Regions from separate parts of the Tardiphaga sp. 709 genome, predicted to be linked through region 4. Evidence: riboswitches for the same ligand, from Rfam matches in the RefSeq annotation. Region 4 holds a riboswitch; each other region holds the start of a gene.
The links. A riboswitch is a leader RNA that binds a small molecule or an ion and turns the genes downstream of it on or off. The one in region 4 is predicted to bind cobalamin.

Region 1: it holds a riboswitch for cobalamin, as region 4 does, so the genes downstream of both, RSO67_RS08745 (DUF1636 domain-containing protein) here and metE (5-methyltetrahydropteroyltriglutamate--homocysteine S-methyltransferase) in region 4, are expected to answer to the same signal.
Region 2: it holds a riboswitch for cobalamin, as region 4 does, so the genes downstream of both, RSO67_RS18795 (TonB-dependent siderophore receptor) here and metE (5-methyltetrahydropteroyltriglutamate--homocysteine S-methyltransferase) in region 4, are expected to answer to the same signal.
Region 3: it holds a riboswitch for cobalamin, as region 4 does, so the genes downstream of both, RSO67_RS23260 (ribonucleoside-diphosphate reductase subunit alpha) here and metE (5-methyltetrahydropteroyltriglutamate--homocysteine S-methyltransferase) in region 4, are expected to answer to the same signal.

What each region holds. Positions count from the first base shown of each region.
Region 1 is NZ_CP135529.1:1,722,801-1,730,467, forward strand. It holds gene cobN (cobaltochelatase subunit CobN) at 1-1,921, opposite strand, end outside; gene cobW (cobalamin biosynthesis protein CobW) at 1,937-2,950, opposite strand; gene cobU (bifunctional adenosylcobinamide kinase/adenosylcobinamide-phosphate guanylyltransferase) at 2,951-3,481, opposite strand; gene RSO67_RS08745 (DUF1636 domain-containing protein) at 3,478-3,927, opposite strand; cobalamin riboswitch at 4,036-4,227, opposite strand; gene cobT (nicotinate-nucleotide--dimethylbenzimidazole phosphoribosyltransferase) at 4,327-5,382, shown strand; gene cobS (adenosylcobinamide-GDP ribazoletransferase) at 5,383-6,147, shown strand; gene RSO67_RS08760 (tyrosine protein phosphatase) at 6,140-6,652, opposite strand; gene RSO67_RS08765 (putative bifunctional diguanylate cyclase/phosphodiesterase) at 6,924-7,667, shown strand, end outside.
Region 2 is NZ_CP135529.1:3,839,389-3,847,055, reverse strand. It holds gene maiA (maleylacetoacetate isomerase) at 1-372, shown strand, start outside; gene typA (translational GTPase TypA) at 569-2,392, opposite strand; gene RSO67_RS18800 (alkaline phosphatase D family protein) at 2,622-4,175, opposite strand; cobalamin riboswitch at 4,319-4,512, shown strand; gene RSO67_RS18795 (TonB-dependent siderophore receptor) at 4,618-6,885, shown strand; gene RSO67_RS18790 (PepSY domain-containing protein) at 6,888-7,667, shown strand, end outside.
Region 3 is NZ_CP135529.1:4,788,585-4,796,251, reverse strand. It holds gene RSO67_RS23260 (ribonucleoside-diphosphate reductase subunit alpha) at 1-1,376, opposite strand, end outside; cobalamin riboswitch at 1,495-1,710, opposite strand; gene RSO67_RS23255 (hypothetical protein) at 1,900-2,085, shown strand; gene RSO67_RS23250 (GlxA family transcriptional regulator) at 2,092-3,051, opposite strand; gene RSO67_RS23245 (HD domain-containing protein) at 3,224-3,865, shown strand; gene RSO67_RS23240 (glycosyltransferase family 87 protein) at 3,837-5,033, opposite strand; gene ftsH (ATP-dependent zinc metalloprotease FtsH) at 5,200-7,116, opposite strand; gene tilS (tRNA lysidine(34) synthetase TilS) at 7,350-7,667, opposite strand, start outside.
Region 4 is NZ_CP135529.1:144,680-152,346, reverse strand. It holds gene secF (protein translocase subunit SecF) at 1-524, opposite strand, end outside; gene secD (protein translocase subunit SecD) at 556-2,154, opposite strand; gene yajC (preprotein translocase subunit YajC) at 2,199-2,570, opposite strand; gene RSO67_RS00735 (ATP-binding protein) at 2,765-3,748, shown strand; gene metE (5-methyltetrahydropteroyltriglutamate--homocysteine S-methyltransferase) at 3,796-6,183, opposite strand; cobalamin riboswitch at 6,287-6,499, opposite strand; gene RSO67_RS00725 (peptidoglycan DD-metalloendopeptidase family protein) at 6,668-7,667, opposite strand, start outside.

The sequences.
Region 1 (7,667 bases), 1.6 Mb from region 4:
CGCGGGCGAGCGACAGAATGTCCTCGGCGATCACCGCGGCGCGCTTGGGATCGAGATCGGTCGCCATGGCATATTCGTCGACCAGGTTCTCCAGCCGCGCCAGATCGTCGTGCAATTCGGCCCGCGTCATCGGCGGTGTCAGGTGATCGATAATCACGGCGGAGGTGCGGCGCTTTGCCTGAATGCCCTCGCCGGGATCGTTGACGATGAACGGATAGAGATGCGGCAGCGGACCGAGTACGGCATCGGGCAGACAATCGGCCGACAGGCCTGCGCTTTTTCCCGGCAGCCATTCGAGATTGCCGTGCTTGCCGAGATGCACCACCGCATGGGTATCAAAGTCGCGGCGCAGCCAGAGATAAAAGGCGAGATAGTGATGCGGGGGCACCAGATCGGGATCGTGATAGGTGCTCTTGGGATCGATATTGTAACCGCGTGCCGGCTGCACGCCGACGGTGATATTGCCGAAACGATGCAGGCCAAGGCGGAAGGCGCCATCGACGACATGCGGATCGCTCGCAGCTTTGCCCCAGCGAGCTTCAATAGCGGCCTGCACATTGGTCGGCAGCGTCGCAAAGGCCGCATGATACTCAGCCAGCGGCCAAGTCACGCCACTGCTTCGCTCCGCACGACCGGCAAGCGCATTGGTTGGCCCCTGCTGCAACAACTGCATCATGGCCGCGACCGTGTCCGGCGCGTCACCCGCGACGTATCCGACCTCAGCCATAGCGGCGATCACATCAATCAGGCTCTGCGGCGTATCGAGGCCGACGCCATTGGCAAGGCGTCCATCGCGATTGGGATAATTGGCCAGGATCAGCGCGACGCGACGTTCGTTCGCTGACGAACGACGCAAGCGCACCCAGGCACGCGCCAGATCAGCGGTCGCATCGATGCGATCCTGAACTGGCTGCAGCGTGGTCGGCGCAAACCCGCCGTCGCTGGTGCCGCGCTCCTTGAAGGCGATGGCATTGGCGAAGATGCGCCCATCGACTTCCGGCAGCACTACATGCATCGCCAGATCGCGCGGCGTGAGACCCCGGGTCGACGCTTCCCAGCTGGCACGCGAGATGCCGGCCTGTGCGACCTGCAGAATCGGACAACCAGACGCCGACAGCACGCCGGCATCGTCATGCGCGGTCGCGGTAGCGAAGGCCGTGGCATTGATGATGATATCGGGCGGATAGGCTGCCAGCGCAGCACGAAGAAAGGCGGCGGAGCGCTCATCCTTCAGGCTGGTAACATAGAGGCAAACCGCATTGAGACCGCGCGCACTCAACGACAGGCGTAACGCATCGATCGCAGCGGTGTCGCCACCGGCGACCAGCGCGCGGTAGAAGATCACGATGGCATTTGGCAGATCGCTCGTCGCGGGCTCGCTCGGCCAGAACCCGGCTGAGGGCATCGGCCGCGCGGCCGGAGGTTGCTCGCCATGGCCGATTAGATGCGCAGCATAGCGCAGTGCCAGCTGTGCGTTGTCGACGCCACCCTCGCTGCAATAGCGCCACAACGCATGGGTTTCGTCGCTGCCGACCGTGCCGCGGGCGGCTAGTTCGGCATTCCAGTCCATCTCGCCGGGCAGGCAGGCAAACTTGCTGCCGCGACTCAGCGCGTCGCTGCGCAGGCTCTCGACGCCATGGGGCCAATAGCTGATACCGCCGAGCATGCGCAGCACCACGATCTTTGCCTTGGCCAGCGTGCGCTCGACATAGAGATCGACCGACGCAGGATGGCCGAGCGCCAGCATGTTGGTGAACCGCACGCTGGGGAAATCGCCCGGCAGTGTCGCATGCGCCGCATTGAACGCCGCCAGATCGCTGTCAGCCGCCGACAGCACGACGATATCGGCAGTGTCCTGCCCGAGATCGCGGGCGACGTCGCCGTCGTCAATACTGCCGGAGGTGTCGAGCTTCAGATGCATGCGGGTGAACCTGCGTTACCCGGCGAGTGCCTTTCGTACCGCGTCGCCGTCGAATCCCTTGAGGCCGATGACTACCAGATGCTCGGCCTGCATCACGTCCGGCCGGGCGAAGGCGAGTTCAACGCGGGCGCCGACGGCCTGCACGACGATCGGCGCGGACTTGTCCGTAATGCGGGCATGGCCCTTCACGCGGAGCACACCGTCGAGGCCAAGCGCGTCGCTGATGCGCGCACGCATCGCGTCGATGCTAGCCGCAGCGGTCGGTTTGACGACGATGCTGTCGAAATCGTCATGGTCGTGTTCTTCCTCTTCACCGTGATGACCGACGCGGGCGGCCATGTCGTCCTCGGCGGCGGCGTTGAGCCCGATCAGCACCGACGGTGCGAGATCACCCTTGGAGCGCACAATGCTGACACCCGGCCGCAGCACGGCTTTCAGCTTGGCTTCGATCTCGGCGAGCTTCTCTGGAGCGACGAGATCGCTTTTCGACAGCACCACAAGGTCGGCACAAGCGAGCTGGTCCTCGAACACTTCCTCGATCGGATCGTCGTGCTCGATACCCTCGTCCTTGGCGCGTTGCTCGGCAACGGCATCTTCGTCCAGCGTCACGCGCCCCTCGGACAAAGCCAGCGCATCGACAATGGTGACGACACCATCGACAGTGGCGCGGGTCTTTACCGCGGGCCATGCGAAGGCCTTCAGCAGCGGCTGCGGCAGCGCCAAACCGGACGTCTCGATGACGATGGCGTCGAGCGGACGTTCACGAGACAGCAGCTTGTCCATGGTCGGCACGAAATCGTCAGCGACCGTGCAGCAGATGCAGCCATTGGTGAGCTCGACGATATCGCCGGGCGCGCAGGCCTTTGCCGCGCATTCCTCGACAAGACCGCCATCGAAGCCGGCATCGCCGAATTCATTGACGATCACGGCGATGCGGCGGCCATCGGCCTGGGTCAGCAGCGAGCGCAGCAGCGTGGTCTTGCCGGCGCCGAGAAATCCGGTGAGGACGGTGACGGGAACGCGGGACATTCAATTCTCCTGGGAGCGCTTGAGCCAGAGCGGAAGCCCGGCTGCAATGAAAGCAACATTCGGCACGGCGGCCGCGATGATCTGGTTGAGCCGGCCTTGCGCATCGCGAAAGGCACGGCCGAGCGGCATCTCCGGCACGAGGCCGAGGCCGACTTCGTTGGACACGAACACGATCGGATAGCGCGAGACATCGAGAAAACGCACAAGGCGCTTGGCTTCAATCTCTGGATCGCGCTCGGCCAACATCAGATTCGACAGCCACAGTGTCAGGCAATCCACCAGCACAACGCGCCCGACCGTGGCCTCACGCGTCAGGGCATCGACCAGCGCGAGCGGCTCTTCCACGGTGATCCAGCCTTCACCGCGCTGCCTGCGATGCTGCGCGATGCGGGCGTGCATCTCTTTATCGCCGGCCGTCGCAGTGGCCAGATAGATTTTCGTCAGGCCGATGCCATCGACCAGCTTTTCGGCGAAGGACGACTTGCCCGAGCGCGCACCACCCAGCACCAACGTGGTGGAGGCCGCGGTCATTTTGGCGCACGCCCGTCTTCAGGCGACCAACGCAACGGCGGCACGCGCGCCACCATGCCCTTGCGCAGCACCTCGGCGCGTTCCCGCCAAGGCACCAGACCGTAGTCGGATTTCTGATAAGACTCCACGAAGGACACCAGCGCCGCGCTGCCGCTGTCGGTCTGCAGATCACCGAACAGGAATGTGTAGCCGTCGGGGCTTGTCACCGCGACCGTCGCCGGTCGCTTGCAGACGCTGAGGCATTGCACCGGACGCACCATCACGGCGGCATCGCCATCGCCGAGCGCGGCCTTCACGGCATCGAACATGTCCGGCCCGACGATCGTGCCGGTTTCGGCGGCCTTGCAGCTGATGCAAACGCTCACGACCACGGGACCAGCCGGCACGGGGCGCGGCGGTTCGACCGAAATTTGTTCGCCAGAGATATCGGCGCTGTCGTGATCCATTACATGCTCAGTTCACGCCCTCACGGGCTTACGAGCTTTGTTGGATCGCGCCGACAGCATTGCCGTCGGTTCGCTCCCGTCCGGTGCACCCCGCCCCGACGACGCCTCCAAAGCACAGTTCGTGATGGCAGGTCTCCTGGCTTGCGAGTCAAAGCCTGTTGCCGCCTTCCCAAGAATTCTGAAGAATTCCCAGTGGCACCGGCGCGGGCTCGTCGCTTACAGTTGCGGGGGCAGCGCCGGCCTCAAACCGGCTTCCCTATTCACCTTCCACGCGGAAGGACCATCGCAAAAGACGCTATCTGCCGGGTGCGCCGGGGTCAACCGCGCCGACGGACTGTCGCCCGGACCTGTTGACCTTGCAGGTCGTCTTGCGTCAGTTAGGCCGCGAAAAGGAACCTCATGTCCGCCCATTCCCAGCCCTTGTGGCAGCCGCCCGCCATTACGCCTGTTGACCCGCAGATCGCGGCAGGCATCCGTGCCGTCATCGACGGCAAGGCCAAGCCGCCGGGATCGCTGGGGAGAATCGAGGACCTGGCGCTGCAGCTCGGCATGATCCGGCATCCCGGCGAACCGCGCGGCGACAATGCCGTGCTGCTGGTATTTGCGGGGGATCACGGACTCGTGGCCGAAGGCGTGTCGCAATATCCGTCGGCGGTCACGGTTGCGATGGTGATGACCTATCTGGCCGGCCGCGCCACGGCCAATGCATTTGCCACGGCCAACAATATCGACGTCCGCGTGATCGACATCGGCGTCGCTGCGGAACTGCCTGTCCATCCGAAGTTAATCGACGCCAAGGTCCGCATGGGCACCGCCAACGCGGCGCGCGAACCTGCGATGACAGCAGAGCAAGCGGCGGATGCACTATCGCGCGGCTACCGGATCGCCGTCGGTGAGATCAAGGCCGGCGTCGACATCATCGCGCTCGGCGAGATGGGAATTGGCAATACGGCGTCCTCGGCATTGGTGGTTCATCGGCTCGCGCCGGCCCCCCTGGATGATTGTATCGGCATTGGTGCCGGGCAGGACGACGCGGGTATGGCGCGCAAGCGCGAGGCGATCACGAAGGCGGCTGCACGCAGCAACGCAACTGCGCCGCTGGATGTGCTTGCCGAATTCGGCGGACTGGAAATCGCAGGCATGGCCGGAGCGATCCTCGGCGCGGCCTCGCAACGGCGGCCGGTGATCATCGACGGCTTCATCTCCAGCGCCGCGGCATTACTTGCCGTTCGCCTGTCCCCGGCTGCACGCGACTACTGCGTCTTCGCACACCGCTCGGCCGAACGCGGCCATGACATCGTGCTGAACGCACTCGATGCGACGCCGCTACTCGATCTCGGCTTGCGGCTCGGTGAAGGCACCGGCGCGCTGCTTGCGGTGCCGCTGGTCCGTGCCGCCGCGCGCATGCTGACCGACGTTGCGAGCCTCGACGACGTGCTGGCCGGAAAGATCTAGATGAGACTGGATCCGCATCTCTTGAATGCGATCCGTTTCCTGACGGTGCTGCCGGTACCGGCAACTGGCGACGCGCAAGAGGCTGACTGGCTTGCGCGTGCAATGAAGTATTTTCCGATCGTCGGTGCCGGCATTGGCGCCGCATCCGCAATCGTGTTTCTCGTTGCCAGCGAATTCTGGTCACCGCTGATCGCGGCTTTGCTGGCGATTACAACAAGCATCGTCATCACCAGCGCCCTGCACGAAGATGGCCTGGCCGACACGGCCGACAGTTTCGGCGGCGGCTGGACCATCGAGAAGCGTCTTGCGATCATGAAGGACAGCCGCATCGGTACTTACGGCGCTCTGGCACTCGGCCTCGGCACGGCGCTGCGCATTGCGGCGCTCGCCATATTGCCGATGTGGGCAGGTGCGACAGCGCTGATCGCCGTCCACGCCGCAGCCCGCGCCATGCCGGCCCTTGTGATGAACCGCCTGCCCTACGGCGGCGATACCAGTGCGATGAAGGTCACTTACGCCGAAGCGCCCGTGCGGTTTGAGGAATCGTTGTTTGCACTTGTTGTGATCGTGCTTGCGGCGATCCCGCTGGCGCTCGTCTCGCTCGCCTCACTCGCTGCGGGTCTTCTGCTCGGCGCAGCGCTCGCCGCGTTGCTCGCACTCTGGTCGCGCCGTCTAATCGGTGGCTACACCGGCGACGTGCTCGGTGCCGTCGAGCAACTATTCGAGATCGGCTTTCTGCTTGGCGTCGCAGCCCTGATCAAATAGGCCAGCTCAACGGCAATCGATAGGGCTCACCTTCGAAGGCGTCAGCGCCGCGGCCGATGCACGCGATGGCTTCGACCATGCGGCCTTTGCGGCCAAGCTGTTCGTCGGCCAATTGCACCATCAATTTGTTCGGAGTCACATAGGGCGAACGTTTGCGTAGTTCATCTGCAATTGCCGCCTCATAGCCAGGATTGCGATCGCAGGCGATGGCGTAAGCCGCAGCGCTGGAACGGCTGATGCCGGCCCAGCAATGAATGAGCATCGGGCGATCAGCGATGCTGCCGCGGCCAAATTGAAGAATGGCATCCACGACGTCGGCATCGGGCGCGATCAGGTCCGGCGTCACTTCAACGATATCGTGAAAGGTCAGCTCCACATGACGCTCACGCGCCAACCCGCTCCAGTCGCGCTCGCTCGTTGTGGGCGACAGAAGGGTCAGCAGATCGAAGGACGGCAGCAAATCTGCCACAGCAGCAAGGCCCCCGAGCGAGCTCACATAGATCATTCGAACACCCTGCTCGCTGTTGTCATGTCCTTCCTCTCACCCACGGCGAATGGACCATCTTCAACCTCATGCCGCTGCGATGTCGATGATGCAAGGTCGGTTTCATAATACCACCCCCGACCTTTTCGCACTTGCACCATCGCAATCCGAGGAAAATACACCAATCGGAACAATCGGTTACTATCTCGAACTTTCAGCAGCCGAGGCAGGCCAATCTTAAAGAAGTTGCGATAGGTATCTAACTCACGAGTGCAGAGTCCAGGACGGTACGATGCTGAACTACTTCGAAATGGCGGCATCACAAATCGGAACGATCTTCCGGGTGCCGCGCGAAAACCCCGAACTGGTGGAAGCAAAACTCGCTGCCTTCACCCGTCAGGTGCCGATGATGTATGCACTGGTGGTCGTCAACACGACGGCACTTGCGATCACCTTTTATGGTACGGCGCCACATCTGCTTACCGTCTATCTCCCCGCTGCATTCGATGCAATTTGTGTGATCCGGATACTGAGCTGGCTGAGAGCGCGGCACACCACGCTGTCACTCAACAAGGCCGTAGAAAAGCTCACCGGCTCCATCATCTTTGCAGGCATTCTCGGCGTCGCGTTCACTGCCTGGAGCCTCAGCCTGTTTCCCTATGGCGACGCCTATAGCAAAAGCCACGTTGCGTTCTTTATGGCCGTGACATCGATCGGCTGCGGCTTCTGCCTCATGCATCTGCGCGCGGCAGCGCTGATCGTGATGGCGCTGGTTGTCGTGCCCTTCGCGTTCTTTTTCGGCTCCAGCGACAATGTGGTCTTCGTCTCCATCGCCTTCAACTTCGTCGTGGTTATCGGGGCCGTTCTCTTCATGCTGCTCGGCAATTACTCCGACTTCGAGAAGCGGGTGAATTCGGAGAAGGCGCTGCGTATCAAGCAGGCTGAACTGCAGGTGCTGAGCGACAAGAATTTCCGGAATTCAAATATCGACAGCCTCACCGGTCTCCCCAATCGCCGGAACTTCTTTGCCGAGCTC
Region 2 (7,667 bases), 2.6 Mb from region 4:
GTGCGTTCGATCGCCGCGATGCTGGCCGCCGACACCCATCCGCTCATTACGCCGCGTGTGCGCAAATATCTCGCCATTACCGCCGGCTTTGACGATGCCGCAGTTCGCGCTTGGCTGGTGCACTGGTTCACCACGGGCCTCGCCGCCGTGGAAAAGCGCCTCGCCAGCGAGCCCGTCACCGGCCGCTTCTGTCATGGCGACGAGGTGACCATCGCCGATATCTGCCTGCTCAGCATCACCGCAACCATGAAGGTGCTGAAGATCGAAATTGCGGGCATCCCGACCATCGACCGCATCGTCGCCGCCTGCGAGGCGATGGAGGCGTTTGCGAAGGCCGATCCGTTGAAGCAGGTCGGGGCGCCGAAGGTCTAACCATAGAGCTTGTCATTCCGGGGCGGGCGCTCAGCGCAGCTGAGGGCACGAGCCCGGAATCCCGAAGTGTTCAACCATGTCGGGATTCCGGGTTCGCCCGCGCAAAGATGCGCGTGCGCCCCGGAATGACAGTGCCAAACAAAAAATGCCCGGCTCTCGCCGGGCATTTCGTAACTCGCCAAAGAAAGCTCGTCGCTTACGCGATCACTTCCTTGGTCTTTTCGGCGCGCTTGCGGTCGTTGGCATCGAGATGCTTCTTGCGCAGGCGGATCGACTTCGGGGTGATCTCGACCAGCTCGTCGCTCTCGATATAGGCGAGCGCCTTTTCGAGGGTCATGCGGATCGGCGGCGTCAAACGCACCGCTTCGTCCTTCGACGTGGTGCGGATGTTGGAGAGCTGCTTGCCCTTGAGAACGTTGAGTTCGAGATCGTTCTCGCGGGTGTGCTCGCCGATGATCATGCCCTTATAGACCTTCCAGCCCGGCTCGATCATCATCGGGCCGCGATCTTCCAGCTTGAACATGGCATAGGCAACCGCTTCGCCCTGGTCGTTGGAGATCAACACGCCGTTGCGGCGGCCGGCGATCTCGCCCTTATAGGGCAGGTAGTCGTGGAACAGGCGGTTCATGATCGCGGTACCCTTGGTATCGGTCATGAGTTCGCCCTGATAGCCGATCAGGCCGCGGGTCGGCGCGTAGAAAACCAGACGCAGGCGGTTGCCGCCCGACGGACGCATCTCGATCATCTCGGCCTTGCGTTCGCTCATCTTCTGAACGACGACGCCGGAGAATTCCTCATCGACGTCGATGACGACTTCTTCGACCGGCTCCAGCGTGTTGCCGTTCTCGTCCTTGGTGAGAACCACGCGCGGACGCGACACCGAAAGCTCAAAGCCTTCGCGGCGCATGTTCTCGATCAGGATCGCGAGCTGCAATTCGCCGCGGCCCGACACTTCCATCGCGTCGCGATCGGCAGATTCGACGACCTTGAGCGCGACATTACCTTCGGCTTCGCGCAGCAGGCGGTCGCGGATCAGACGGCTGGTGACCTTGTCGCCTTCGGTGCCGGCGAGCGGCGAATTGTTGACGATGAAGGACATCGACACGGTCGGCGGATCGATCGGCTGCGCCTGGATCGGAATTTCAACCGACGGATCGCAGAAGGTGTCGGCGACAGTGCCCTTGGGCAGGCCGGCGATGGCGACGATGTCACCGGCTTCGGCGAGCTCAACCGGCTGACGCTCAAGACCACGGAACGCCAGGATCTTGGTGATACGGCCGGTTTCAACAACCTTGCCGTCGCGCGACAGCACCTTCACGCTCTGGTTCGGCTTGACCGAGCCCGCCGAGATACGGCCGGTGATGATCCGGCCGAGATAGGGGTTGGCTTCGAGGATGGTGCCGAGCATGCGGAACGCACCTTCTTCCACCACCGGCGGCGCGACATGCTTGATGACGAGATCGAACAGCGGCTTCATGCCGACGTCATGCGACGCGTCCGGGCTGTCGGCCATCCAGCCGTTGCGGCCCGATCCGTACAGAATCGGGAAGTCGAGCTGGTCGTCGGTGGCGTCAAGCGCTGCAAACAGGTCGAACACTTCGTTGACGACTTCGGTGATGCGGGCGTCCTGACGGTCGACCTTGTTGATGGCGACGATCGGCTTGAGGCCGAGCTTCAACGCCTTTCCGACCACGAACTTGGTCTGCGGCATCGGGCCTTCAGCAGCGTCGACAAGCACGATCACGCCATCGACCATCGACAGGATGCGTTCAACTTCGCCGCCGAAGTCGGCATGGCCCGGGGTGTCGACGATGTTGATCTGGACCTCATCCCACAGCACCGAGGTGCACTTGGCGAGAATGGTGATGCCGCGCTCTTTTTCGATGTCGTTCGAATCCATCGCGCGTTCCTGGACGCGCTGATTGTCGCGGTAGGTGCCCGACTGTTGCAGCAGCTTGTCGACGAGAGTCGTTTTGCCGTGGTCAACGTGGGCGATGATAGCAATGTTGCGAAGGTTCATAGGTCTTCTTCTGGTTACGGTCTGGGTGCCCTTGAGCGGGTTCAACAAGACATGCTCGACAAAAGGCCTCAGCCTTGCGCTCGAGCGCGTTCGATAACTGCCTCGTCTGAAAACGCGCTGGGGCAATCCCTCCAAAAGCAAACCCGGCCAGAAGGGGCCGGGTACTCGGACGCGTTGCGGCGCAATATAGGGGAAAATCGCCGAAAAACAATGCGAATCTGCCAAATGGTTAGCCCAATTTCGGGTCCAGAACCGTGGCCCAAAGGGCCATATCGGCCCGATCTCGCAAGGTAACGGTCATTTGGCCGCTTTGGCCGTCGATTTTGACGTGGCCGAAGAACTGCATGCCTGCCGACGGGGGCAAATTCTGCTTATCGGGCCCCGGCGCCTTCACGAAACGGACCTCAGGACCGAAGGTATCGTCGAGCGCCGCCGGCCCAAAAGTTCCGGCGTGAAACGGGCCCGAAACGAACTCCCAGAACGGCTCGAAATCCTGAAACTGCGCCTTGTCGGGATTGTAATAATGCGCCGCCGTGTAATGCACGTCGGCGGTCAGCCAGACCGTGTTGCGGATACCGGCCGATTTGATGAAGCGCAGGATATCGGCAATTTCCAGCTCGCGGCCCCGCACCGGTCCGTCGCCCTGCGCGATGGCCTCAGAGCCGGTTTTGTCGGCAGCGTTGTCATAGACGACGAGGCCGATCGGCATGTCGGCGGCGATGACCTTCCAGGTCGCCTTCGATGCGATCAAGGCGCGCTTCAGCCAGGCCATCTGCTCCGGGCCGATGAAATATGCGTCGGGACCATAGCTCGCCTGCAGGTTCGGGCCGTTGGGCCCGCGATAGCTGCGCTCGTCCAGCATAAAGACATCGAGATGCGGGCCGTAATTGAGCGTGCGATAGACGCGGCCGGGTTCGGCCGGATTGATCGAGATCGGATACATCTCGTGAAAGGCACGCGCGCCGCGCGCAGCCAGCAGCGTGATGTCGCGCTCCTTGTAGGACGCCGGCAACTGCTTCGAGAGCGACCAGTTGTTGGTGACCTCGTGATCGTCCCACTGGCCGAAGATCGGCACTTGCGCATTGAATGCGCGGACATTGTCGTCGAGCAGATTGTATTTGTGCGCGGCGCGGAATTCATCGAGCGTTTCGGCGACCTTCGCCTTCTCCGGCACGGTTATGGTGTTTTTCCAGATCGTGCCATCCGGCAATTTCACTTCGGGCAGGATCGGACCGTCAGCATAAATCGTATCGCCGGAATGGATCAGGAAATCCGGGTTGTGCTTGCGCATGGTGGCGAAGGTGACCATGCCGCCATCCTCGGCATTGATGCCCCAGCCCTGCCCGGCGACATCGCCGCCCCAGACAAAGGATACATCGCGGCGATCGGCCGGCGCGGTGCGAAAGCGGCCGATCACAGGTTCGCTGACGATTTCGGGATGCGACAGATCGCGGAATTTGACGCGGTAGAAGATGTCCTGTCCCGCGGGCAGATTATCGAGCAACAGCTTCGCCGTGAAATCGCTCTCGGGCAGCGCCGTGATAACCGGCAACATGCGCACATTGCTGAAGGATTCGGTCGTGGCGACTTCCACCATCATCTGCGCCGGGCGATCGGCGCGCGACCAGATCATGCCGCTGCTCGTCCCGACATCGCCGGACTGCACGCCATGCGACACGACCGGACGATCCTGCGCGCGGCTGAGGTAAGGCATCGCCAGGAAGCTTGCGCCTGTTACGGCTGAGTGCGCGAGGAAGCGGCGACGGGATAAACGTAGTGCCATGGCGAACTCCTGATCCTGGCTCTGGCACCAGTGGCTCTAGGCAGATCGCTTGACGCTGCGATGACAGGTGATGCGCAATATCAACACCCGCCAAAGCAAGCTGCGAATGACTGGCAGCTTGATTGACACATTTGGAAATTTCACCTTAACGTGAATGCGACGGTTCCCCTTCGGGGATCAAAAGGGAATGCGGTGAGGGGGATCCCCCGATTCCGCGGCTGCCCCCGCAACTGTAAGCGGCGAGCCTGCGCCAAGAGCCACTGGGTATTCACCTGGGAAGGCGGCGACAGGCACTGACCCGCGAGCCAGGAGACCTGCCGCCAGTCGTGGTCACACGCGAGCACATTGGGCGGGGTGTCCTGGTGGAAGTCACACTGCCTGTTTGAAAGCGGCGGGGCGACTTGGTTTGCGGTGACGTGCCACGTAACCGCGAGTCCTGTTCATGACCTCCGTTTCTCCAGTCGCATTGAAGCGACATACGCCCTTTCTTTATTCTATTGCTCTCTCCTGCTTGTTGTGTCCGAGTGAAAGCTGGGCACAAGCTGCACAGCCCAGCCAGACGCTCGATCCTGTTGTAGTTCAGCCGTCAGCGACGCCTCAGCGGGCACGCCGCGCCACGAACGGCACTGCATCGCGCGCTGCGCGCTCGCGGCAGCAGCGCAATGTCGCCGCCAATACCGGCGCGCCGGTTGCCACGCCGACAGGCCCTGTCTTCGCAGCGCCGACGCTCAACCTCACCGGCACGACATCCACGGGCAGCCGCCTCGGCCTCACGCGCCTGCAGACGCCGGCCAGCGTCGAAGTGATCTCCGCCGAGACTATGGCCGAACGCGGCCAGCAGAACGTGGTCGATGCCGTCACGCAGAATGCTACCGGCTTTACGGCCATCGGCGAACCCGGCAATGGCGGCATCGCTTTCAGCACCCGCGGCTTCGCCGGAAGTGGCTCCGTCACTTCGCTTTATGACGGCACGCGCCTCTATGTCGGCTCCGGCACGGTGAACTTCCCCTTCGACACCTGGACCGCCGAGAAGATCGAAGTACTGCGCGGCCCGGCCTCCGTCATGTATGGCGAAGGCGCTATCGGCGGCGCCATCAACGTGATTTCGAAATTGCCGCTCTGGGTGCCACGCAACCAGGCTGAAATCTCGCTCGACAGCAACATGACGCGCCGCATCGCCCTCGATAGCGGCGGTCCGGTCAGCAAGGACGTTGCCTATCGCATCGCCGTCACCGGCAACGCGTCCGATGGCTGGGTCGATCGCGACAACACCTCGAACATCGCGCTGCACGCCGCGGTGCAGATCAAGCAGACCGAGGACATCACCTGGACGCTCTCCACCGACTATGGCGACCGCCATCCGTCAAAATATTTCGGCACGCCGCTGATCAATGGCCAGCTCAATGAGGCGATCCGCTTCAAGAACTACAATGTCAGCGACAGCAACATTCGCTATCAGGACAGCTGGAGCCAGGTAAAGACCGAGTGGCAGGTCAGTGACGGCATCACCCTGCGCAACACGCTCTATTACATGTATGCGAAGCGCCACTGGAAGGAGGTCGAGATCTACGGCTTCAACTCCGGCACCGGCCTGATCGATCGCAGCGACTATTTCGAAATCTTCCACCAGCAGCAGCAGATCGGCGACCGCATGGACGCCACCTTCCAGGGCCATCTGTTCGGCATGGTCAACACCTTCGTGGCAGGCTTCGACGTCAACCGCATCGACTTCAAGCACACTAACAATTCGCCCTATGGCGGTACGTCGTCGGTCAATCCATATAATTTCGATCCCGGCCTGTTCAGTAGCCCCGATCCGACGATTCCCGGCTTCAAGAGCGTCGCCAATCAGTACGCGTTCTTCGCGGAAAACCGACTGGCCGTCACCGAACAATTGTCGCTGATCGCGGGCGTCCGCCAGGACCAACCGACCGTCGAACGAACCGACTACCGCAATCCCGCCAACAGCTACACACGGGACTATTCGGCGACATCCTGGCGTGTCGGTGCGGTCTATACCCCCATCCAGAATCTCGCGTTCTACGGCCAGTATTCCACGGCGGCGGATACGGTCGGCGGACTGATCTCGGCGAGCAACGCCAATGCGAAGTTTGAGCTGGCGACCGGCAAGCAGGCCGAGATCGGCGTCAAGCAATCGTTCTGGGGCGGCCGCGGCGAGTGGACGCTGGCCGCCTATCAGATCGAGAAAAACAATCTGCTGGCGCGCGACCCGAACAATCTCGACTTGGTGGTGCAAGTCGGCCGGCAGTCGTCGCGCGGTGTCGAGGCGTCGATCGGCCTCGTGCTCGATCACGGCTGGCGCATCGATGCCAATACCGCTTTCCTGCGCGCGAAGTATGACGACTTCCTGCAGCCCAGTGGCGTGAACTTTGCGGGCAATGTTCCCGTCAGCGTGCCACAGAACGTCTCCAACATCTGGGCAACATGGGGTTTTGCGCCGAACTGGTCGGCTAATGCCGGTGTGCAGATCGTCGGCAAGACATTCGCCGACAGTGCCAATACGCTGGAAATGCCGAGCTACACACTGGTCAATGCGGGCCTGCAGTGGAAGCCGGACGTCAACACCACGGTGTCACTGCGCGTCTACAACCTGTTCGACAAGATCTATGCGACGTCGAGCTACAGCGACAATCAGTGGATCCTCGGTATGCCGCGCACCGCCCAGCTCGCCGTCAACGTGAAGTTCTGAGCTTGTCGCGCAAGCTGACACGAACACTCCGGCGGTGGCTGTATATCGGCCACCGCTGGATCGGCATCGTCACCTGCCTCTTCTTCGCGATGTGGTTCATCTCCGGCGTGGTGATGATGTATGTCGCGTTTCCCGGCCTCTCCGATAAAGAGCGGCTGGCGGCATTGCCCGATATCGTCTGGGAGAAAGTGGCGCTCTCTCCCGACGAGGCGATGAAGGCTGCCGGTGCCACGCGCTATCCGCGCGAATTGCGATTGAACATGGTTGCCGACGAGCCGGTGTATCGGTTGACTGGCTGGGACGGCAAACGGCAAACCATCTCCGCCGTCGATGGCCGTACCATCACCGAGATCAACGAACTGCAGGCACTTGCAGTCGCGCGGCATCATCCCGCCAGCAAGTTGCCTCAGCTCGAAGAGACCGTCGATCGCGATCAATGGAGTGTCACCGCACGCTACGATCCACTGCGACCATTGTATCTGATCACACTCGGCGACGATGCCGGCACCAAACTCTACGTCTCCTCGCGCTCCGGCGAGATCGCACTCGATACCAACCGCACCGAGCGCATCTGGAACTGGCTCGGCTCGATCCCGCATTGGATCTATCCGACCGTGTTGCGCAAGGACGGACCGCTGTGGCGGCTCGTCGTGCTGTGGATCTCCGGCATCTGTTTGATCGTCGGCGTTACCGGAATATGGATCGGCATTCTGCGCGTGCGCCTCAAGCGACGCTATGCGAGCGGCAACATCACGCCCTATCGCGGCTGGATGGCATGGCAT
Region 3 (7,667 bases), 1.6 Mb from region 4:
TAGGCGCAGACCGCGCCCTTGCGCTTGCCGCCCTGATTGACGGCGATGGCCGTATCGTTGGCGACCTTGAGGAATGGCACCACGCCCTGGCTCTCGCCGTTGGTGCCCTTGATGTGGGCACCGAGGCCGCGCACGCGGGTCCAGTCATTACCGAGACCACCGGAATATTTCGCCAGCAGCGCATTGTCCTTCACCGACTTGAAGATGCCGTCGAGATCGTCGGCTACGGTCGTGAGGAAGCAGGACGACAGCTGCGGACGCAGCGTGCCCGAATTGAACAGCGTCGGCGTCGAGGCCATGAAGTCGAACGACGACAGCAGATTATAGAATTCGATGGCGCGGGCTTCGCGGTCGATCTCGCGTAGCGCGAGGCCCATGGCTACGCGCATGAAGAAGGCCTGGGGCAGTTCGATGCGATTGCCCTGCACATGCAGGAAGTAGCGGTCATAGAGCGTCTGCAGGCCCAGGAACTGGAACTGAAGGTCCCCTTCCGGCTTCAGCGCGGCAGCGATTCGCTTGAGATCGAAGCGCGCGAGTTCGGGATCGAGCAGCTCCGCCGCAATGCCGGTCTTGATATAGGCGCTGAAATATTCGGCGTAACGCGTCGTCATATCGGCCTGTGACGCGTGGGTCGGGCTGCCGTGAACGAAGGACAGAACTTCGGTGCGCAGCTTGTCGAGGAGCAGGCGGGCGCTGACAAAGGTGTAGTTCGGCTCCTGCTCCACCAGCGTGCGCGCGGCCATGATGCCGGCCAGTGCCAGTTCATCCAGCGTGATGCCGTCATAGAGATTGCGGCGGGTTTCCTCGAGCACCGGGGCGGCATCGACTCCGTCGAGACCGGCGCAGGCCTCGTTGACGATCAGCGCCAGACGCGCCGAATCGAGCGGCGCACGGGTGCCGTTGGCGAGCGTGACATGCAGCACCGGTGCGGTGGAGACGAGCGCCGGCTTGGCGGCCAGTTCCTCGGCGCGGGTCCGCGCGCGTTCTTCGCGATACAGCACATAGGCGCGGGCCACCTTGTGGTGCTCGCTGCGCATCAGCGCCAGTTCCACCTGATCCTGGACGTCCTCGATATGGAAGGTGCGGCCTTCACCGACGCGGCGCGTCAGCGCCGCCACGACTTCGCCGGTCAGTTGTTCCACCGCCTCATGGACGCGGCGCGACGCCGCTGCCGTGTGGCCCTCGACCGCAAGGAAAGCCTTGGTCATGGCCACGGAAATCTTGCTGCCGTCGAAGGGAGATACGGTGCCGTTGCGCCGGATGATCTGCATTGAGGGTTCGCGCGCAGGCGCAGCGAGCGTTTCCGGCGACAGTTGAATCAGCGGCGCATGAGCCGCATCGCGTCCGTTGGACAAAACAGAAGATGAAGTAGGCATCGGCAAGACCCCGTGTGATGCATCAAGCAATGGGGGCTGGGGCCGAAAGGACGCTGCAAAATACACGGCGGAGATCCGCCGGCATTGCCTGCAAGCGACCGCTGGGACACCCCGCCCATGGACGTTCTGGTGTCGCGGCAGGTCTCCTGGCTCGCAGGTCAATGTCTGTTTCAGCCTTCCCGATGCTTGCGCATCAGTGACTTCAATCGAAACAGACTCACTGCTTACAGTTGCGGGGGCAGCGCCGGAATATGACGCAAAACAACGTCTTTACCGGCTTCCCTCTTAGCCACCAAGTCTTGCGACAGGGCGGACCGTGACGTCTACATTTGGTGTGACCTGCGGTGAAGTGTCAAGCGAGCATTGGCGCCGAACGCAACAAATTCGGTAGGGCTGTTGGTTCAGTGGACAACCGCTTGCGTGGCGGAAACCGCGGGGTCGTTGGCCGTTTCTGAACGATGCGATTCGTTGTCCGAAAGGACCGTGAGGCGCAAAACACCGTCATCAACCGATGGAGGATGCGATGCGCAACCTGGTAACGACCACTGAGAGGATCAAACTCAACGCTTTCGTCGAGCATCCGGGCGCACTCGCGGCGTTCGAGACGACGGAGCAGACCGCCCGGCGCCGGCTCGACGAGATGCTGAACGAGGCGCTGATGGACAGCTTCCCCGCCAGCGATCCGATTTCTTCGCTGCAACTCGCCTGAGCAGAATCAGACCGCGCGAAAGCTGGCCCGATACTGGCTGGGCGTCAGGCCGAGCCGTCGTACGACCACCTGACGCATATGTTCGGCGGTGGTGAAACCGGATTCATAAGCCACGACTTTCAGCGGCAGATCGCTGCCTTCGAGGCGGTTACGCGCCGTGTCGATCCTAGCGCCTTCGACAAAATCCGCCGGAGTCATCCTTGTTTCCTGCTTGAATGTCCGCGCGAAAGTCCGCGCGCTCATGCCCGCCACATCGGCCAGTTCGTCCACGCTGTGCGCATCGCGCAGATGGGCCATCACATGGGCATGAACTCGCGCGATCGGCGAGCCCGACTCGGCCGGCGGCACCAGATAGGGACTGAATTGCGACTGACCACCCTGGCGCTGCGCGACAACGACAAGACGCTTGGCCACGGCCAGCGCGACCTCCGCGCCATGATCTTCCTGGACCAGAGCAAGACCCAGATCGATGCCTGCGGTGACGCCGGCCGACGTCACCAGGGCGCCGTCACGACTATAGATGCGGTCGAACTCCACATGCGCTTTGGGGAAACGCAGCGCCAATAGCGGCGCATTCTGCCAGTGTGTCGTCACCGTCTTGTCGTCGAGCAAGCCTGCATGGCCGAGCGCGAATGCCCCGGTGCACACCGAACCATAACGCTCCGCATGGAGCGCCGCATTGGCCAGCCACTGTGTAAGCTGCGGATCGGCTTCAGCCGTCGGCAGCCCTGGCCCGCCGGCCATCAGAACCAGATCCCAGGGTTTGTCCGCGTCACTGAACGTCAGATCAGCGGACATCCTCAGGCCGTTCGATGCACGCAGCGGCGCGCAGTCTGCAGCGACAAGTGTGATGTCGTAGCCGTCGCCCGGCGCGACGAAGCCATTGGCCTCCATGAACACATCGAGCGGACCGGCCACATCCAGCGACTGGACGCCGGGGAATATCGCGAGGGCAACGCTCTTCATGGTGAGGCTTCATTCCAATGGCGAGGACAGGCCCAGGTCATTCTGAACAGATAGTCGTCTTGCGGCAGGAAATCACGGGTGAATGGCAGTCTCGAAGGTGGCCGGGCGATTGAGGATACAACGCGCCGGGGCGACAAGGGTGGATGACAATCCAGATTGCAAGGAGCATCCCATGAGCAAGACCATAGCCGGCATCAAAGTGCCAGACAGCGCCCTCGCCCGCCAAATCGATCAACTGGTGCGCGATACCGAAAGCGATCTTCTGTATCATCACTCCAATCGGGTTTTCCTGTTCGGCGCGCTCGCCGGGCAGCGCAAGGGTCTCAAGGTCGATTCCGAGTTACTTTATGTCGGCGCGATGTTTCACGACATGGGCCTGCAGGCGCCTTATGCGAGCAAGGAGGAACGCTTCGAGGTCGATGGCGCGAATGCTGCCGCGGACTTTCTACGCAACCACAGGATTGATGAGCGCGACATCGACGATGTCTGGGACGCCATCGCGCTTCACACGACACCGGGCATTCCCAAGCACAAGCGGCCCGTGGTGGCGCTCGTGACAGCGGGTGTCGAGATGGATGTGCTGGGTCTTGAGTACGACGCCTTCACCGATCATCAGCGCCACGAAGTGTGTGCCTGCCATCCGCGCGGCCATGACTTCAAGAACGGCATCATCGATGCATTCGCTGCAGGGACGATCCACAAGCCCGAGACCACCTTCGGCAACGTCAAGGCCGACGTGCTCGACCTCCGCGACCCCACTTACAAGCGCGCGAATTTCTGCAGCATCATTCTGAACTCGGCGTGGAGCGAATAGCCTCCCGCACACGCATGGCGATCAACGCTGCCACCAGCAGCGTTGCGCCGAAGCCAGTTGGCGCGCCGAGAAATGGATAGGCGATCAGCAGCGCAGCAGCGAGACCGAGCACCGGCAGTTCGTGACGGCGAAAGCCTTCCGCGAGACCTATACGGGCGATGAAGCCGATGGCAATCGCAAGCACCATCACGTCGTACAGGAAAAGGTAGGGCGTCGTGAGCAAGGCGCCGACTGCCAGCGCAGCGGCTTTCAGCTCGTAGCGCACGCTGCTGCGCCACACCGGCACCAGCGCCGCTACGACAGCACCAATCATGATCCACTGAAACGTCCAGGCCAGCGGCTCGCTACCGTCGAAATAGCGCACCAGTGCGAAGATGCTCTGCATCTTGCCCCATGGCGCGCGGCCTTCGGTAAGGAAGGCCTGCGAGAACATCGGCATCCAGTGAATAAAGGCCTGCCAACTCTCGGTGCCGAAAGCGAGCCACGACACCGCGGCCAGCAGCACGGTGGTGATGCCTGCGCTGACGAACGCCTTCCATTGTGACACCGCGATCAGCATCAGCGGAAACAGAAATCCGTATTGCGGCTTGTAGCTGAGCAGGCCCAGACAGATCCCCGACAGGATCGGCCGCGTCGGCAGCAGCACCAGCATGCCGCCGATCAGCGCCGCTGTCAGAAATCCGTTCTGCCCGACAAGGCCGTTGGTCATCACCACCGGAAAAGCCGCAGCCAATAAAAGGCCAAAGGGACGACCGACGATCGCACGCATCGCCGCCAGATACGGCACGAAGCTGACTGCAGCCCAGCCGGCAAAGGCCACGGCATAAGGCAGCTTTGCGAGCAGTGCCGCGATGAACAGGAACGGCGGCGGATAGTGCCAGGCGAAATTGCCGGGATAGCTCTGACCGAGAACAGCGATCTGGACCTTTTTCTGGATGTCCCAGTCATAGGCCCAGGCCGGATGACCATCGAGCACCAATCGCCCGGCAGACCACACATTGACGAAATCGGTGGGCGAGCCGAGGCCGTCTTCATAGATCCAGCCGCGACCGTAGAAGGTCGGGAAGAAGGCGAGATGCAACATCGCCAGGATGATGCAGACAATCAGCAGCGCCGGCGGAATTGGGCCACGCTCGGGTGTCGAAGTCATCGTGAGCGGCGCTGGCATAGGGTCCCCAATGCGCATCAAGGGCGCCGGGCGACAGTGCCGAGGGAAGTTTGAGGAAGGTTTAAGTGGGACGTGGTCCCCAGATCGGGCCTCGCTCCATTTGAGCTACAGATAACAAAAAACGCGGCCTTTCGGCCGCGTTTTGCATATTTGCGTGTGAACGACTTTACGCCTGCGGCTGCGGCTCCAGGCCACCGTCCGGACGCGGGCGCGGCTTGCCAGCGGGCGGCACAGCCGAGGTGCGCGGGCCCGACGGCTCCAGCACCGACTCGCGGTTCGGCTTCTTGCCATTCAGCAAATCCGTGATCTCGTCGCCCGAGAGGGTTTCGAATTCGAGCAAGCCCTTGGCCAGCGTTTCGAGGTCATCGCGCTTCTCGGTGAGGATCTTGGTCGCTTCGTCATAGCCTTCGGCGACCAGACGCTTCACTTCGGAGTCGATCTTCTGCGCCGTGGATTCCGAGACCGCCTGGGTGCGGTTCATCTGCATGCCGAGGAAGACTTCGTCGTTGTTCTCGCCATACGACACCGTACCGAGTTCTTCCGACAGGCCCCAGCGCGTCACCATCATGCGAGCCAAGCGCGTGGCCTGCTCGATGTCGGAGGACGCACCCGAGGTGACCTTGTTGCGGCCGAAGATCAATTCTTCAGCAACGCGGCCGCCCATCATGATGGCGAGGCGCGAGGTCATCTGCTCCAGGGACATCGACATCTTGTCGCGTTCCGGCAGCTGCATGACCATGCCGAGCGCACGGCCGCGCGGAATGATAGTCGCCTTGTGGATCGGGTCGGTGGCGATGACGTTGAGGCCGACGATGGCGTGACCGCCTTCGTGATAGGCCGTCAACATCTTCTCTTCCTCGGACATCACCAGCGACTTGCGCTCGGCGCCCATCATCACCTTGTCCTTGGCCTCTTCGAACTCGCTCTGCGTCACCATACGCTTGTTACGGCGCGCGGCAGTCAGGGCGGCTTCGTTGACGAGGTTCATCAGGTCCGCGCCGGAGAAACCGGGCGTGCCGCGAGCGATGGTTTTGAGGTTGATATCCGGCGCCAGCGGCACCTTGCGGACATGGACCTTGAGGATCTGCTCGCGGCCGACGACGTCCGGATTCGGTACCACGACCTGACGGTCGAAACGGCCGGGACGCAGCAGCGCGGGATCCAGCACGTCAGGACGGTTGGTGGCGGCGATCAGGATCACGCCCTCATTGGCTTCGAAGCCGTCCATCTCGACCAACAACTGGTTGAGGGTCTGTTCGCGCTCGTCATTGCCGCCGCCCAAACCAGCGCCACGATGACGACCGACGGCGTCGATTTCGTCGATGAAGATGATGCAGGGCGCATTCTTCTTGGCCTGCTCGAACATGTCACGCACCCGGGATGCGCCGACGCCGACGAACATTTCGACGAAGTCCGAACCCGAAATGGTGAAGAACGGCACATTGGCTTCGCCCGCGACCGCACGCGCGATCAGCGTCTTACCGGTGCCGGGGGGGCCAACCAGCAGCACGCCGCGCGGGATACGTCCGCCGAGGCGCTGATATTTGCCGGGGTCGCGCAGGAATTCGACGATCTCCTGCAGGTCCTGCTTGGCTTCGTCGACGCCGGCGACGTCCTCGAAGGTGACGCGGCCGTGGGCCTCCGTCAGCATCTTGGCGCGCGACTTGCCGAAGCCCATCGCCTTGCCGGCGCCGCCCTGCATCTGGCGCGACAGGAAGATCCACACGCCGATCAGCGCGATGAACGGCAGCCATGACACGAGCAGCGACACGAACCACGGCACGTTGTCGCCCGGAGCCTTGGCGGTGATCGAGACCTTGGCGTCATACAGACGCTTGATCAGGGTCGGGTCGCTCGGCGCATAGGTCTGGAAGCTGGAGCCGTTGGTGAAGGTGCCGTGAATCTCGGGACCCTGGATTACGACATCGCGGACGTGATTTTGATCAACTTCGGTGAGGAGCTGCGAGAACGAAATGTCCTGCGAGGCGGTGCGCTGACCAGGATTCTGGAAAAGCGTGAACAGCGCCAGCAGCAACAAAACGATAATGACCCAGAGGGCAAAATTGCGCAGGTTCGCGTTCATCGATCTTCCTTCGTCGCCGCGCGAAATCGCGGCCTTATTCCCTTGTGGGTCGCCACAAGGGTTCACCCTGGGTCGGTCGGATACAATCTAGGTGCGACCGAGGGCGCTGCCAAGGGAACTGGGATGGACTATTTAACGCATCTACGCGCATTTCCGGTTCAAATAATGGCAGTGCTGACAGGGTTTTCCCACGGTGGTTAAGGTACTGTGGGGCCACAGGTAGGTCTTTGCACTCAATGGGCGCGGCGACGCCTCGGCGGCGCAGGAACGATTCTCAGGCGGTCCTGAGTCAGCGTGATCATGGCACCGGCGAGCGTCTGCTTCAGCAGAATACCTTTTCCGCCCGATCGCGCGGCCTGAAACATGGCGAATACGAGCGTTTCGACCTTGCCGAGCTCGGCCGGCCCTTCGTGCCCGACCTGATCGATCATCCGCAGCAACAACCGAACGCGAATTTCCTCCGCCAGCCCCGCAAATGCTCCTGCATCGATGGCTTCGGGCACCCTCCCCGGACTGTGCAGCGCCAGAAACCGCTCTGCCCCGTCGACCAT
Region 4 (7,667 bases):
TAGATCAGGATGCCCATGATCGCGACGATCAGGCCGAGCATGCCGTAAGCCAGCAATTCGCCGGAGACGCGCGGACCCACCACTTCGACGCGGCGATATTCGACGCTGTCACCGAGGGCTGCACGAACCTTCTGAACGGCGGCCTGCTGCGCGGCATCGCCACCCGGCTGTTCGGCCAGACGGATCAGCACGTCGGCCGCGCCGCCGAACTGCTGCAGCTGCACGTCGCCGAGTTGCAGGGCGGCGAGCGTCGAGCGCATCGCGCTGATATCGGCCGTACCGGATTTGGCCTGGACTTCGAGCAGCGTGCCACCCTTGAAGTCGATGCCGAAATTCAGTCCGTGCGTGAAGAACAGCACGATGGCGAGGATCGACAGCAGCGCCGAGATCGGGAACGAGATGCGGCGGAAGCGCGTGAAATCGAACTTCGTATCGTCGGGGACGATGCGGAGCGACGGCAACAGATCGAAGATCGCCACGATCGACAGAATGACGATCAGCGCGCCCAGACCTGCCAGAACCATTTGTGTCGTTGTCAAAATCTGCTCCGTAAACTCAAATCGGCACGCTGGTCGGCCGCTTCCACCTGACCCAGCCGGCGACGATCAGACGGGTCACGGTGAAGGCCGTGAAAACCGTTGTGATGATGCCAATGCCAAAGGTCACGGCGAAGCCGCGGACCGGTCCGGTGCCGATGTAAAACAGCACCGCAGCGGCGATGAAGGTCGTGATGTTGGAATCCAGAATGGTCGCCAGCGCGCGCTTGAAGCCGGCATCGATCGCCGAAATGGCGGTGCGGCCGGCGCGCAACTCCTCGCGGATGCGCTCATAGATCAGCACGTTCGAGTCCACGGCGATGCCGACCGTCAGCACGATGCCAGCGATGCCGGGCAGCGTCAGCGTGGCGTTGAGCAGCGACAGGATACCGAAAATCATCAGAACGTTGATGGTCACCGCGATATTGGCGAACAGGCCGAACAGGCGGTAGGTCAGCAGCATGAAGACGATAACGAGGATCGACCCGACATAGGCCGCAAGCTCGCCCTTGGCGATCGAGTCGGCGCCGAGACCGGGGCCAACGGTACGCTCCTCGATGATGCTGAGCGGCGCAGGCAGCGCGCCGGCACGCAGCAGGATCGCCAGATCGTTGGCGCCCTGCACGGTGAAGCTGCCGGAGATCTGGCCGGAGCCGCCGGTGATCGGCTCGCGAATGACCGGGGCCGACACCACTTCGTTGTCGAGCACAATGGCGAAGGGCAGATTGACGTTCTTCACCGTGGCATCGGCAAACTTGCGCGCGCCGGACGTGTTGAAACGGAACGAGACGATCGGCTCGTTGGTGCGCTGATCGAAGCCCGGCTGCGCATCGGTCAGGTCAGCGCCCGAGACCAGCACTTCCTTCTTCACGAGATACGGCGTCTTCGGAGATTGCGAGCTCATCAAGAGTTCGGAGTCCGGCGGCACCCTGCCTTGTGCCTGCTCGGCCGGGAGCGAGGTGTCGACCATGCGGAAGTCGAGCTTCGCGGTCTTGCCCAGCAATTCCTTGAGGCGGGTCGGGTCCTGTAGGCCCGGCACCTGCACCAGAATGCGATCGAGGCCCTGACGCTGGATCAGCGGTTCGACGGTGCCGAGTTCGTTGACGCGGCGCTCGACGATCTGGATCGATTGCTCGACGGACTGGCGGATGCGGTCATTGATCGCTGCCGGCGGCACCGAAAGACGGATCAGGCCGTTGCCTGCGTCCGAGACTTCCAAGCTGCGCTGGCCGCTTTGCCCCATCAGGCCGCCGAGCGGCTGTGACAGTTCGCGCAGCTTGCTGAGCGCGGTCTGATATTCGGTGTCCTTGGTGATACGGACTTCGACATTGTCGCCGCGAACGCCGAGACCGGTATAAACGATCTTGGCATCACGCAGCGTGCGGCGGACGTCGTCGCGCACCTGATCGAGCTTGTCCTTCTTGACCGAATTGGCATCGACTTCGAGCAGGATGTGCGAGCCGCCCTGCAAGTCGAGGCCCAGCACCAGATGGCGCTGCGCCCATTTCGGCCAGGTTTTCACGGTGGCTTCGGGGAAGAAATTCGGAACCGCGCACAGGCAGACCACGAGCGCCGTCAGAATGACCGCCAGCGCCTTCCACCGCGTGAAATACAACATCGAGATGATCCGTCAGATTCTTGAAATGGCGACGCGCAAACGCATCAGCTCGCGGCCGCGTCGTCCTTGGCATCAGCCTTGTCCGCCTTCTCCTTGGCGGGCTCACCCTTGGTGCGCACGCCCGAGATCATCGTGCGGAGCTGACGTACGCGAACGCCTTCGGCGAGTTCGAACTCAACCTGCTCGTCATCAACCACCTTGGTGACCTTGCCGACCAAACCGCCCGAGGTGACGATGGTGTCGCCACGACGGATGTTCTTCACCATCTCGGCGTGGTCCTTCACCTTCTTCTGCTGCGGACGCAGGATCAGGAAATACATGATCACGAAGATCAGCGCGAAAGGCAGCAGCGACATCAGCATGCTGTTGGTGTCGCCGCCGGCTGCAGCCTGGGCAAACGCAGGGGTAATGAACATCGGGAAGTCCTCGTAAACGCTGGGGAATAAACCGGCGACGCGTCGGCGTTCGGCCGGTTTGGGTAAATTCGCGCGGACTATAGCGGCCGGCGTCCCAATTGCAACGCCGGTAAACCCTCTGATTTGTCTGCGATTTGTACCGCTTGCGGATGTGTTCCGGGCTCGATATGGGTGCGCGCCGAGGAAAGTCAAAAATGTCAAAAAAGCCCAATAAAACAAGCCGCCGCCCTGCCAAAAAGGCCCCTGCGACCCGCACGTCCAAGACCGTCCGCACGACCGCGGCAAAACGTCCGCGACCAGCCGCCGCCGCCCAGATCGATGAGCGGATCGCGCTCGCCCTTGAGGCCATTGCCGCCGGCATGGCTGCGGCGGCGCCGAAGTTGTCCAACGCTGATTCTCTGGGCAGCGCCGAAGCCTTTATCTGGCATCCCGACGGCCGCCTTGCGCCGGTGCCGAAGGTCTCGAGGGTCGATATCGGCCTGCTGCAGGGCATCAACCAGCAGGTCGACACCCTGATCGAGAACACCCGACGCTTCGCCAACGGCCTGCCGGCCAACAACGCGCTGCTCTGGGGCGCGCGCGGCATGGGCAAGTCATCGCTGGTCAAGGCCGCGCATGCCTCAGTCAATGCCAGCAAGTCCGTCGCTGGTCGTCTCAAGCTGGTCGAGATTCATCGCGAGGACATCGAGAGCCTGCCGGCGCTGATGGAACAGATCCGCGCCTCGGATTTTTATTTCATCGTGTTCTGCGATGATCTTTCTTTCGACGGCAACGATGCGTCCTACAAATCGCTGAAAGCCGTATTGGAAGGCGGCATCGAAGGCCGGCCGGACAACGTGATCCTCTATGCGACCTCGAACCGCCGCCATCTTCTGGCGCGCGAGATGATCGAGAACGAACGCTCGACCGCCATCAATCCCGGCGAAGCGGTCGAAGAGAAGGTGTCGCTGTCGGATCGTTTCGGCCTCTGGCTCGGCTTCCACAAATGCAGCCAGGACGAATATCTCGACATGGTGCGCGGCTATTGCAGCCACTATGGCCTCAAGACCGACGCCGCCGAGCTGGAGCGAGACGCATTGGAATGGTCGACCACCCGTGGCTCGCGCTCAGGTCGCGTGGCCTGGCAGTTCGTGCAGGAGCTCGCTGGCCGTCTCGGCGTGAAGCTCGCCACAAAGTAAAGGCAAATGCCGCCCCGTCATGACAACGGGGCGGCATTCGACTCGCCCTAGGCGAGGCTTCGCAACTCACGCGCTGCCGCGACCATATTCACGAGCGCAGGCCGCACCTCCTCCCATTTCCGGGTCTTCAGCCCGCAATCGGGATTGATCCAGAGCTGGGAGTCCGCCAGCCGCTGCCGTGCAAGCTTCAGCAGATCGAGCATGTCGCGCGTTTCAGGCACCCGCGGCGAGTGGATGTCATAGACCCCAGGACCTATCTCGTTCGGATACTTGTAGGTCCTGAACGCATCGAGCAGCTCCATCTTCGATCGTGACGTTTCGATGGAGATCACATCGGCATCCATGGCACCGATCGCATCGATGATGTCGTTGAACTCCGAGTAACACATATGAGTATGGATCTGCGTGTCATCCCGCACGCCTGACGAACAGATGCGGAAGCTCTCCACGGCCCAATCGAGATAGGACTTCCATTCCGATTTGCGCAGCGGAAGCCCTTCGCGGAGTGCCGCTTCGTCGATCTGGATCATGCCGGCGCCAGCTTTCTCCAGATCCGTCACCTCATCGCGGATCGCGAGTGCGATCTGGCGACACGCGACTTCGCGGGGAATGTCATCGCGCACGAACGACCAGTTCAGGATCGTGACGGGCCCCGTCAGCATGGCCTTCATCGGCCTCTCGGTGAGCGACTGCGAATATTGCCACCATTCGACGGTCATCGGATGCGGCCGGGACACGTCTCCGAACAGCACGGGAGGCCGCACATAGCGGGAGCCATAGGACTGCACCCAGCCATGCTTGGTGAAGGCGAAGCCGGAAAGTTGCTCGCCAAAATACTGCACCATGTCGTTGCGCTCGAACTCGCCATGCACCAGCACGTCGAGACCGATATTCTCCTGCCAGCGAACCGCCCTCGCCGTCTGGTTCTGCAGGAACGTCTTGTAGGCGGCATCGCTGAGTGTACCCCTGACATGGGCTCCGCGTGCGTTTCTCACTTCCGTGGTCTGCGGAAACGAGCCGATGGTCGTTGTCGGGAATGCCGGCAGCTTGAAGCGTCGATGCTGATCGGCCGCACGTGTGGCAAAGTCATTGCCGCGACGTCGCATGGTCGCATCAACAGCGGCGACACGCTTGGCGACAGCAAGATCGTGGATCTTCGACGATGCCAATCGCGCAGCCGCCGCGGCATCCGACGCGGCAAGCGTTGCAGCGACATCCGCGCGGCTGCCAGCCAGCGCCGATCCGAGCGCGGCCAACTCCTCCATCTTCTGGACCGAGAAAGCCAGCCAACTTTTGACGTCCGGATCGAGATCATTCTCAAGGCCCAGATCAATCGGCACATGCAGCAGCGAACAGGACGGCGCGAGTTCCACGCGATCCCGCCCTAGCAGATCGACCATGGGCTCCAGCCCATCAAGCAGGCTGGACAGATCGGACCGCCAGATATTGCGGCCATCGATCACGCCGAGCGAGAGGATCATGTCCTTCCGCGCCTTCGCAGCGACTTCATCGAACTGGTCCGATCCACGGACCAGATCGAGATGAAGTCCGGCGACGGGAAGCGACAGGGCCAGATCGAGGTTATCGCCAAGTTCGCCAAAGTAAGTGTTTAGCATGATCCTGAGCTGCGGGACCGCTTCTGCAAAGGCAGCGTAGGTCCGCTGCAGCGCTTGCCGGGCGAGTGCATCGAGATCGAGCACGAGACACGGCTCATCCAGTTGCACCCATTCGGCCCCTTTGTCGGCCAGTTCGCCGAGTACCTCGACATAGACGGGCAGCAATCGATCGAGCAGCGTCACCGGGTCGAATGAAGCATCCATACTCTTGGCCAGTTTGAGATAGGTCACAGACCCAACCAGCACAGGTCGTGTCTGATAACCCAGCGATCTCGCCTCCTCGTACTCCTTGATCGGCTTGCGCGATGCGAGACTGAAGGTCTGATCCTGCGCCAGTTCAGGCACCATGAAATGGTAGTTGGTATCAAACCATTTGGTCATCTCCTGTGCTGGTACGCCTTGCGACGTATCATGCGTATGAGAGCCGTGCGTGCAGGCCTCGTCATGCGCATCGCCTTGTGATCCACGCGCCATGGCAAAATAGGTCGCGAAGGAAACGTCTCCTCCCTTCCAGCCATAGACCTTCGGAATGGCGCCTACCATGACGCTGGTATCGAGTACCTGATCGTAGAATGAGAAGTCGTTCGACGGCATAACCGTGATCCCGAGCGACTTCTGACGTGCCCAGTTTGCGGCACGCAGCCCGACGCCGACATCGATCAGCGCATTCTCGTCGATTGCACCGGACCAATAGCTTTCCAGCGCCATCTTGAGCTCACGCCGCGGACCGATCCGTGGCGTTCCCAAAGTAGCAACAGGAAGCGAGGACGTAGATTTGGCAGAAGACTTGGAAGAAGTAGACTTTGACACAGTAGACATGGCTTAACCCCAATGATTGGGGGCAAAAGGCCAAAGTGACACGTCTGGATTCCACGACGGCAGTCGCGGAATCGCAACCGCACCACCGGGACACCCCGCCCGAGGACGTTTATGTTGTCGAGGCAGGTCTCCTGGCTCGCGGGTCAATGCTGCTGTCCGGCCTTCCCAAAACCTTTGCAGGTCTCAGTGACTTTAATGGACAGCGGCTCACCGCTTACAGTTGCGGGGGCAGCTCCGGCCTTGGCTTAACGCCTCACCGGCTTCCCTCTTAGCTTCGGGCAAACCTTCCCGAAGAACCACGACATGTCCACATATGGGCAACATCGCGCGGCAGTCAACCGAGCTTGCGTGCGCAAGCTGCCCACTCGCAGCAGCGCGTTGAAGACTCCGGAGCTGGAGTGGGCCGTAGCCCCGAGATCAAACGCAGCAAGCCCGGCACGAGGCCGGGCTTGCTTAAATGCGAACTACACTTCGTGGATTGCGCTTACGCCCCGTTGAGGAACTGCAGCGGATCGACCGGCGACGAGCCCTTGCGGATCTCGAAGTGAAGCTGCGGCGAAGTAACCTCACCAGACTGGCCGGACTTGCCGATCACCTGACCGCGCTTGATGGTCTCGCCACGCTTCACCATCAGCTCACTCGCATGGGCATATGCGGTGACGTAGCCGTTGGAGTGACGAACGAGGACCAGATTGCCGTAACCCTTCAGCTCGTTGCCGGAATAGGCAACGACGCCATCTTCGGCAGCCTTGATCGGCGTGCCTTCCGGCACGGCGACGTTGATGCCGTCGTTGGACTTGCCATTGGTCTTGGCGCCATAGCCTGTGACCACGCGGCCGCGCACCGGCCAACGGAACGTCGGCAAAGCGCCGGTTGCGTCAGCGGCTTTAGTCGGCGATTCCGGCGCGGTTTCTTCAGGCGTCGTCGTGGCACTTGCCAGACGGGCCTTCTGTGCGGGCTCGGCAGAAGCAACACGGGCCACGGCAGCGGACGTAACCGCGCCAACCGGGGCGGCCGTCACGGCTGCGACGGGCGCAGCAAGCGGCGCGGCCGCGGGAGCCGCAGAAGCCGTACGCGCCCCCGGTATCGTAATCTTGGAGCCGAGCTTCAACTGGGCAGTCGGCGCCAGACCATTGGCGCGTGCGAGTTCGGCCACCGACACGTTGTTCCGGCGCGAGATGCTCATCAGCGTATCACCGCGATTGACAAAATGCGTGGTCGACGCGCCGACAGCAGGTTTGTTCGGAGCAGCAGCAACGGCCGGAGTTGCCGCAGCGCCCTGGCGCGGAATGATCAGCGACTGGCCGGGCGACAGCGCGCGGGGACCCTTGTAGCCATTGGCCTGCAGGATCGCGGCCGACGAGACGTTGTAGCGCTTCGCCAGACCGTCGAGCGTATCGCTGGTGCCGACGATGATCGAGGTGCCGCCATCACGGGCAAGGCCGTTGGTCGCTGCAACCGAGCGCGGCGCCGTGGAGCCGGTG